2 regions of the Streptomyces sp. cmx-4-9 genome follow, and region 2 is predicted to be linked to the other one. Evidence: riboswitches for the same ligand, from Rfam matches in the RefSeq annotation. Region 2 holds a riboswitch; the other holds the start of a gene.
What was found. A riboswitch is a leader RNA that binds a small molecule or an ion and turns the genes downstream of it on or off. The one in region 2 is predicted to bind ZMP and ZTP.
Positions count from the first base shown of each region.

Region 1: another riboswitch for ZMP and ZTP. It lies ahead of ACLJTM_RS17035 (bifunctional 5,10-methylenetetrahydrofolate dehydrogenase/5,10-methenyltetrahydrofolate cyclohydrolase); the one in region 2 lies ahead of glyA (serine hydroxymethyltransferase).

Region 1 is NZ_JAEBEE010000005.1:140,188-144,973, reverse strand. Features, by position in the region: gene ACLJTM_RS17040 (4a-hydroxytetrahydrobiopterin dehydratase) at 30-335, opposite strand; gene ACLJTM_RS17035 (bifunctional 5,10-methylenetetrahydrofolate dehydrogenase/5,10-methenyltetrahydrofolate cyclohydrolase) at 692-1,537, opposite strand; ZMP/ZTP riboswitch at 1,589-1,682, opposite strand; gene ACLJTM_RS17030 (methyltransferase domain-containing protein) at 1,740-2,501, shown strand; gene ACLJTM_RS17025 (RNA polymerase sigma factor) at 2,718-4,298, shown strand; gene ACLJTM_RS17020 (hypothetical protein) at 4,444-4,786, opposite strand, start outside.
Region 2 is NZ_JAEBEE010000001.1:11,249-16,034, forward strand. Features, by position in the region: gene trpS (tryptophan--tRNA ligase) at 1-121, opposite strand, end outside; gene glyA (serine hydroxymethyltransferase) at 363-1,646, opposite strand; ZMP/ZTP riboswitch at 1,681-1,771, opposite strand; gene rocD (ornithine--oxo-acid transaminase) at 1,891-3,096, shown strand; gene ACLJTM_RS00070 (glutathionylspermidine synthase family protein) at 3,201-4,400, opposite strand; gene ACLJTM_RS00075 (hypothetical protein) at 4,426-4,725, opposite strand.

The DNA.
Region 1 (4,786 bases), on a different contig from region 2:
GGGCCCCGGTGTCCGGGGCCCCTGCGGGGTCAGCGTGCCCCGTGGGCCGGGGCGATGGCCTCGACGCGTTCGGCCAGGGCGAAGTCGGCCTGCGTCACGGCGCCGCCGGCGTCGTGGGTGTTCACCGACAGGCGGACCGTGTCGTAGCCCAGGGTCAGGTCGGAGTGGTGGTTCAACTCCTGCTGCACGGACGCGATGTGGGCGACCAGGGCGCTCGCCCCGAAATGGCTGCCCAGCCGGTAGGTGCGGACGATCCGGTCCTCCTCGAAGGCCCAGCCCGGAAGTTCCCGCAGGCGGTCCTCGATCTCCTTCTGCGACAGCGGTTCACTCGGCATGCACCGGCTCCTTCTCTGGGGACGTGCCGTCAAGGTTCGCACGGCGAAGGCCGGTACGTACCCGCCGTGCCGTCCCGAGCGGGCTCAGGCACATCCCGCCCGTCACCTGGATGACGTACACCCCGACCAGCCACGTCAGGGGGACCTTCGCACCGCCGGAGGCGAGGGCGGCGGCCGCGGACATGACCACGACGCAGGCTCCGGTCAGCAGCAGGGCCGGGCCGCACGTGAGCGGGTGCTCATCCGGCGAGCCCGCGCGGGTGCCGCTTCGGGCTCCGGGGGTTGCCCGGGGAAACGCGACGCCCCGGGCCGAAGGGTCCGGGGCGTTCGCCGTGCGCGGGGGGTGCGGGGACGGGTCAGAGGTCCGCGAGGTCCAGCCCGGCCTGCGCGGCCGCCGCCTGCACGGTCTGCTCCAGCAGGACGGCGATGGTCATCGGGCCCACTCCGCCGGGGACCGGGGTGATCAGCGAGGCGCGGGCGGCGGCCGACTCGAAGTGCACGTCGCCGACGTTGCCCTCGTTGTAGCCGGCGTCCAGGACCACCGCACCGGGCTTGATGTCCTCGCCGCGGATGAACTCGGCCTTGCCGACGGCGGCGACCAGCACATCCGCCTGGCGCACGATCGACGGCAGGTCGCGGGTGCGCGAGTGGCAGTAGGTGACGGTGGCGTTCTGTTCCAGGAGCAGCATCCCCGCGGGCTTGCCGAGGATCGCGCTGCGGCCCACGACCACGGCGTGCTTGCCGGTCAGGTCCACGTCGTAGGCGGCGAGGAGCCACATGATCCCGCCGGGGGTGCAGGAGACGAAGCCGGGCAGCCCGAAGCCCATGGCGGCGAACGAGTGCATGGTGACCCCGTCGACGTCCTTGCCCGGGGCGATGGCCTCGAAGGCGGCGCGCTCGTCGATGTGGTGCGGGACGGGGTGCTGGAGCAGGATGCCGCTGACCCCGGGGTCCTCGGAGAGCGCGGTGAGGGCGGCCACCAGTTCCTCGGTGGTGGTCCCGGCCGGCAGCTCCACGTGGCGGGAGGTGATCCCGGCCTTGGCGCAGCGGTTCTGCTTCATGCGCACGTAGGTCACGGAGGCGGGGTCCTCGCCGACCAGTACGGTCGCCAGGCAGGGAGCCGTCCCGGTGCGTGCGGTGATCTTCGCCGCGAGGGCGGCGGTCTCCTCGGAGATGCTGCGGGCGAGGGCGGTGCCGTCCATCAGCTGGGCAGTGGCAGTCGTCACGGGGTCTCCTGAACGTCGCTGCGGATCGCGGTTCGCCCAGGCGCGCGGCAGTCGGCGTACACCGGTACGCCGGGCCGCTCCCCGGTGGTGATCCACCCGAACGCCAGTCACGGCCCGCGGACCACTCTAGTCGACATATCTGCTGGATCACCGGAGTCCAACCTGGGACGATCGGGACATGACGCGCACTTTCGACCATCTCGTCGCCGAGGCCGAGTCCGTCTCCGTGGACGGCTGGGACTTCTCCTGGCTGGACGGCCGGGCCACCGAGCAGCGCCCCTCCTGGGGCTACCAGGGACTGCTGCGGGAGCGGCTGGCCTCGGTCCGCTCCGTGCTCGACATCCAGACCGGCGGCGGCGAGCTGCTCGCCGGAGCCGCCCCGCTGCCCCCGCTGACCGTGGCCACGGAGTCCTGGCCGCCGAACGTGCAGAAGGCCACCGAGCTGCTGCACCCGCTGGGCGCGGTGGTGGTCGTCGATGCCGACGAGCCGCCACTGCCTTTCGGCGACGGGGCCTTCGAGCTGGTCGCGAGCCGGCACCCGGTGACCGTCTGGTGGGACGAGATCGCGCGGGTCCTGCGGCCGGGCGGCGCCTACCTGTCCCAGCAGGTCGGCCCGGCGAGCGTCTTCGAGCTCGTCGAGTTCTTCCTGGGGCCGCAGCCCGAGGAGGTGCGGCGCCGCCGGCACCCCGACGACGCGGTGGCCGCGGCGGCGGCGGCCGGGCTGGAGGTGGTCGATCTGCGCTCCGAACGCCTGCGCACCGAACTCCACGACATCGGAGCCGTGATCTACTTTCTCCGGAAGGTGATCTGGATGGTGCCGGGCTTCACGGTCGGGCTCCACCGGGACCGGCTGCGCGCTCTGCACGAACGGATCCAGCGCGAGGGCCCGTTCGTCGCACATACCGCTCGTTTCCTCATCGAAGCCCGCAGATCGGACTGACGGAAGAGGCGGACGGATCCGCACCGGAAGGGGTTGCGCGGACACAGCGTGGCGCAGGTCACTCAATTCAGCGCGTAACGAATCGACTCGGGCGTGCGATGAACCGACAGGTGTCCTCGTGCGGCCCCGGAATACCGACCCCCCTCGGGTCTGTTTCCCGAGTTCGCGCGATGATGTCCCGTCCACCCCTTATCTGTTCGCAACGAGAGGCTCCTTGTGTCGCTCAGCCCGTCCCGTACGTTCCCTCCGGAGATCGCCGAATCGGAGGCCCTCGTCGCGCTCGTCGAGCGCGGCCGCGAGCAGGGTCACATCAACGGTGACGACGTGCGCCAGGCCTTCGAGGCCGGCCGCATCCCGGTGGACCAGTGGAAGCGGGTCCTGCGCAGCCTGAACCAGGTCCTCGACGAGGAGGGTGTCGCCCTTCACGTCAGCGCGGCGCCCGCCACCAAGGCTCCGGCCAAGAAGCCCCGCAAGGCCGCCGCTCCCGCCCGCACCGTGGCCAAGAAGGCCGCCGCCGCGCCGCGCCCCATCGGCGCGCGCAAGACCGCGGCCGCCCCCGTCGCCGCCGCGGCGGCGATATCGGCCGCCACCGACGAGGCCGCCGTTCCCGAGGACTCGGCCGAAGCGGCTGCCGAGCCGAAGAAGCGCGCCGTGAAGAAGACCGCCGTGAAGAAGACGGCCGTCAAGAAGACGGCCGCGGCGAAGAAGACCGGCGCCAAGGACTCCGACGAGGCCGAGACCCCCGCGGCCGAGGGCGAGGACTGGGCGGCCGAGGACATCGCCGACGAGGCCGAGGAGGAGACGCCGAAGGCCGGCGGCACCCAGGGCTTCGTCCTGTCGGACGACGACGAGGACGACGCCCCGGCACAGACGGTCATGGTGGCCGGCGCCACCGCCGACCCCGTCAAGGACTACCTGAAGCTCATCGGCAAGGTGCCGCTCCTCAACGCCGAGCAGGAGGTGGAGCTGGCCAAGCGCATCGAGGCCGGCCTCTTCTCCGAGTACAAGCTCGAAGAGGAGGAGGACCACAAGCCCGCGTTCAAGCGCGAGCTGGAGATCCTCGTCGAGGACGGCCGCCGCGCCAAGAACCACCTGCTGGAGGCCAACCTCCGCCTCGTGGTGTCCCTGGCCAAGCGCTACACGGGCCGCGGCATGCTCTTCCTGGACCTGATCCAGGAGGGCAACGTCGGCCTGATCCGCGCCGTGGAGAAGTTCGACTACACCAAGGGCTTCAAGTTCTCCACGTACGCGACCTGGTGGATCCGGCAGGCGATCACCCGCGCCATGGCGGACCAGTCGCGCACCATCCGCATCCCCGTCCACATGGTCGAGATCATCAACAAGCTGGCGCGCGTCCAGCGCCAGATGCTCCAGGACCTCGGCCGGGAGCCCACTCCGGAGGAGCTGGGCAAGGAACTCGACATGACCCCCGAGAAGGTCATCGAGGTCCAGAAGTACGGCCGCGAGCCGATCTCCCTGCACACCCCCCTGGGTGAGGAGGGCGACAGCGAGTTCGGCGACCTCATCGAGGACTCCGAGGCGGTCGTGCCCGCGGACGCGGTGTCCTTCACGTTCCTGCAGGAGCAGCTCCAGTCGATCCTGGGCACGCTCTCGGAGCGCGAGGCGGGCGTGGTCTCCATGCGCTACGGCCTCAACGACGGCCAGCCGAAGACCCTGGACGAGATCGGCCGCGTGTACGGGGTCACCCGTGAGCGGATCCGCCAGATCGAGTCCAAGACCATGTCGAAGCTGCGTCACCCGTCCCGTTCGCAGGTGCTGCGCGACTACCTCGACTAGACCGCGGCGGCCGGCCCCCGGCCGGCCGGTTCCCGGGCCCCGTCCCGTATGCCGAAGCCCGCGCCGTACGGCGCCGCGTCACCGCAGGTGACACGTGCGCCGCCACGGCGCGGGCTTCGGCGTGCGGGACGGCGGCGCCCTGCGCTCAGTGGATCACCCGGAAGCTGCGCCAGGGGAGGCTGGCCGGCGCCGTCACGTTCGAGAGGGTGGTGGCGACGTAGATGCCGTCCTCGCGGTCGCCCTTGCTGCAGTCCGGGGTCCGGTAGAGGACGACGTCGACCAGGGTGTTGTTCTCGACGTGGGTGGCCCCGTGGGGGACCTCGATCCGGTGGCACCCCTTGACGGGGGTGTTGGAGTAGCTCACCTCGACCGGGGAGTCGTGGCCCCGGAAGCTGAGCATGCCCACCGTGCTCCGGCCCAGACCCGAGCACGCGGTGGCGGTCAGCAGCAGCGCTGCGACCCCGGTCATGACGCCGATACGCCGGGTG
Region 2 (4,786 bases):
AGGCGTCGTGCGTCTCCTGAAGGGCGACGTACTGGCGGATGGCTCCGAGGTAGTTCCCGAGGTGGAACGAACCGGAGGTGGGCTGGATGCCGGAGAGCGCGCGAGGACGATCAGAAGCCATGGCTTCATTCTCTCAGGTGCGGGGGCGGGCTCGGGCCCGCCGCTGGCCGGATCCCTGCGGGCCGCCCCGGTCCGGCCCGTGCCGCGCACGGGTACCCGGCGGTAGCGGGGCGTCCGGATACCGCCCCGGCCGAGCGACCGCTTACGCGGCGGGCGGGCGGGGCGGGCGGGGCGGCGCCCCGTGGGGCGGGCGCCGCCGGCCGGTGTCCGCAGCCGTGCTCCGGACACCGGCCGCCGCGGGTTCAGGACAGCGGGAGGCCCGGCGCCGGGAAGGCGGCCATCAGGTCGGTGACCTCGGCGCGTACGGCGGCCAGGGCCTGCTCGTCGCCCTTGGCGGCTGCGTCGACCCCCCGCGAGATCCACTCGGCGACCGCGGGCATGTGTCCCGGGGTCAGGCCGCGCGAGGTCAGCGACGGGGTGCCGATGCGGATGCCCGAGGGGTCGAAGGGCTTGCGGGGGTCGAAGGGGACCGTGTTGTGGTTCACGACGATGCCCGCCCGGTCCAGGGCCTTGGCGGCGGTCTTGCCCGGGACGGCCTTCCCGGTCAGGTCGATCAGGATCAGGTGGTTGTCGGTGCCCCCCGAGACCAGGTCGAATCCGCGCTCCAGCAGGGCTTCGGCGAGGGCCTTGGCGTTGGCGACGACCTGGTGTGCGTACGCCGTGAAGGAGGGCTGCGCCGCCTCGTGCAGGGCCACCGCGATGCCGGCCGTGGTCTGGTTGTGCGGGCCGCCCTGCAGGCCGGGGAAGACCGCCTTGTCGATGGCCTTCGCGTGCTCCGCGCGGCACATCAGCATCGCGCCGCGCGGGCCGCGCAGCGTCTTGTGGGTGGTGGTGGAGACCACGTCCACGTGCCCGACCGGGGAGGGGTGCGCGCCGCCCGCGATCAGGCCGGCGATGTGCGCGACGTCGGCGACCAGGACCGATCCCGCCTCCGCGGCGATGGAGGCGAAGGCGGCGAAGTCGATGGTGCGGGGCAGGGCGGTGCCGCCGCAGAAGATCAGCTTGGGCCGTTCGGCGAGCGCGAGGTCGCGCACCGCGTCGTAGTCGATGAGCCCGGTCCCGGCCTGGACGCCGTACTGCACGCCGCGGAACCAGGAGCCGGTCGCGGAGACCCCCCACCCGTGCGTGAGGTGGCCGCCCATCGGCAGGGCCATGCCCATGACGGTGTCACCGGGCTTCGCGAAGGCCAGGTAGACGGCGAGGTTGGCCGGGGAGCCGGAGTACGGCTGCACGTTGGCGTGGTCCACGCCGAACAGCCCCTTGGCCCGTTCCACGGCCAGGGCCTCGACGCGGTCGATGTTCTGCTGGCCCTCGTAGTAGCGGCGGCCGGGGTAGCCCTCGCTGTACTTGTTCTGCAGGACCGTCCCGGAGGCTTCGAGGACGGCTGCGGACACGTAGTTCTCGCTGGGGATCAGGCGCAGGGTCTGCGCCTGGAGGACTTCCTCGGCGGCGACGAAGGACGCCAGCTCGGGGTCGGTGGCCCACAGGGAAGGGTGGCTGTGGGCGGGACGGCGGCTCGCGGACATGGCGGGCTCCTCCGGGGTCGATGTGATCGGTACCCCGCGAAGCCCAGGCGAGCGGCCTTGTGTGCGGTCGAACGCGCACGGCTCCCCCGGAGTTGGTTCCCCGTACGCCAGTCGCCGTGCGTACCGTCCACCATAGCGGGCGTGTCACGGGAGAGGTTTCTGCGTCCGGCATACGAGCGACGATAGGAAGGTGACGCCACTCTCGTCACCGGCCCACCCGGCAAGAAGGACGATCGGAGACCCCGTGTCGACAACTGCTGATGCCATCCGCTCCGCCGAAGCGCACAGCGCGCACAACTACCATCCCCTGCCCGTGGTGGTCGCGTCCGCGGAGGGCGCGTGGATGACCGACGTGGAGGGCCGCAGGTACCTCGACATGCTGGCCGGGTACTCGGCGCTCAATTTCGGCCACGGCAACCGTCGGCTGATCGACGCCGCCCGCGCGCAGCTGGAGCGGGTCACCCTCACCTCGCGCGCCTTCCACCACGACCGCTTCGCCGAGTTCTGTACCGAACTCGCCGCGCTGTGCGGCAAGGACATGGTGCTGCCCATGAACACGGGCGCGGAGGCGGTGGAGACGGCCGTGAAGACGGCCCGCAAGTGGGGGTACGAGGTCAAGGGGGTGCCGGACGGGCACGCCAAGATCGTGGTGGCGGCCGACAACTTCCACGGCCGGACGACGACGATCGTGGGCTTCTCCACCGACCACGACGCCCGCGACCACTTCGGCCCCTACACGCCGGGCTTCGAGATCGTGCCGTACGGGGACCTCACCGCCCTCGCCGCGGCCGTCACGGAGAACACCGTGGCCGTGCTGCTGGAGCCGATCCAGGGGGAGGCGGGGGTGCTGGTGCCGCCGGCCGGCTACCTCCAGGGCGTACGGGAGCTCACCCGCGAGCGGAACGTCCTGTTCGTCGCGGACGAGATCCAGTCGGGTCTGGGGCGAACCGGCAAGACCTTCGCCTGCGAGCACGAGGGGGTCGTCCCGGACGTGTACCTGCTCGGCAAGGCGCTGGGCGGCGGGGTGGTGCCGGTGTCGGCGGTCGTCGCCGACCGGGACGTGCTGGGGGTGTTCCGGCCCGGCCAGCACGGGTCCACCTTCGGCGGGAACCCGCTCGCCTGCGCGGTGGCCCTGGAGGTCGTCGCGATGCTCCGGACCGGCGAGTACCAGCAGCGCGCCACCGAGCTCGGCGAGCACCTGCACCGGCAGCTGGGCCTGCTGGTGCGCGGGGGCGCGGTGACCGCCGTGCGGGGCCGCGGGCTGTGGGCGGGCGTGGACGTCGACCCCTCGCGGGGTACCGGCCGGGAGATCTCCGAGAAGCTGATGGAGCTCGGGGTGCTGGTGAAGGACACCCACGGGTCGACGATCCGGATCGCGCCGCCGCTGGTGATCGACAAGGAGGACCTGGACTGGGGCCTGGACCAGCTCCGGTCGGTCCTCGGCGCCTAGGCCGAATCCGCGCCCGCGCGCGCCCGCCCGCGCCCGCCCGCCCGGGCAGGCGCGGGCCGGGCAGCGCGGGCCGGGCGGCGGCGGCCGGTCGCGGGCCCGGGCGGTCAGAGGATGACGTGGGGCAGGAAGCGGGCGTACTCGTCCGTGACCGGCCCCGCGGATTCGCGGATGCCCAGGCCCGCCGCCTCGTCCTCGACGACCCAGGCGCCGAGCACCACCCGGTTGCCGTCGAAGTCGGGCAGCGGGGCGAGGGCCTGGAAGCAGTACCGCTCCCCCTCCTCGGGCACGAACGGCTCGCCGGCGGCGCCCGCCTCGTGGAGGGTGACGCCGGCGCCCTCCCGGCCGAGCAGCGGCTTCGCGACGTAGCCGGGGCCGCCGGGCTCCGCCAGTTCACGGGGGCCGTCGAGGTAGGCGGGCAGCAGGTTCGGGTGCTCCGGGAACAACTCCCAGAGGATCGCCAGGAGCGCCTTGTTGGACAGCAGCATCTTCCACAGCGGCTCGATCCAGCAGGTGGTGCCGGAGCCCCCGCCGTGGTCGTAGGTGCCCAGGACCTGCGGGCCGAACTCGTCCGTGGCCAGCCACTCCCACGGGTACAGCTTGAAACAGCTGCGGATGAAGCGGAGCTTCTCGTCCACGAACCGGCCGGAGAGGCTGTCCCAGCCGATCCGCTCGACGGACAGCGCATCGGTGTCCAGACCGGCCTGCTCGGCGGTCTCCTGGAGGTAGGCCACCGTCATCAGGTCCTCGCCGAGCTCGTCGGTCTCGGAGTGCGCGAAGTGCACCGGCCCGGCCGGGAGCAGTTCGGCCTGGCGGCGCCAGGCGTCGACGAGCCGCTCGTGGAGGGAGTTCCACTGGTCGGCGCCGGGGAAGCGCTCCTCCATCCAGAACCACTGCGGGCTGGCCGCCTCCACCAGGGAGGTGGGGGTGTCGGCGTTGTACTCCAGCATCTTGGCCGGGCTGGCGCCGTCGTAGCGCAGGTCGAAGCGGGCGTACAGGGAGGGCTGCTCGGCGCGCCGCCGCCACGACTCGGCGACCTGCGCGGCGAGGGCCGGGTCGGTGATGCCGAGGTCCGCGAAGCGGTCGTGCTCGACGATGTGCGCGGCGGCGGCCAGGCACATGGCGTGCAGCTCCTCCACGACGTTCTCCAGCGCCTCGACCTCGGGGAGGGAGAAGGAGTAGTAGGCGCTCTCGTCCCAGTAGGGGCGCAGGGAGTCGTCGGGGTAGCGGGTGAGGGGGTAGATCAGCCCCTGCTCCTCGACCGTCTTCTGCCAGTCGGGGCGGGGTTCGATGGTGTGCCGCTTCATCAGTGCGCAGTTCCCTCGGGTTCGCTCAGCCGCCGCTGGAGCCGGAGTGGCTCTTGCCTATGCCGCCGCGGGTGACGGCGGACTTGTCGAAACTCCCGCCGGACGCCCTGCCGTTCACGACGGAGCCGCCGTAGTAGTAGGCGCCGGTGCCGCCCTTCTTGCAGTCCTTGTCCCTCAGCTTCTCCATCGTGGAGCGGGACACGCACCTGCGGTCGGGCTCGTCGCTGCTGCCGCAGGCCACGAGCGTGGCCGCGAGCAGGCCCATCCCGCCGAGGACGACGGCGCCGGACCGCATGCGGCGCGTGTTGGTGCTGCTGCTGTCCATGTCTGCTGCTCCCCCTGGTTGCGTGTGCCGAACAGAGTAGATCGCGGCCCCCTGCCGATGG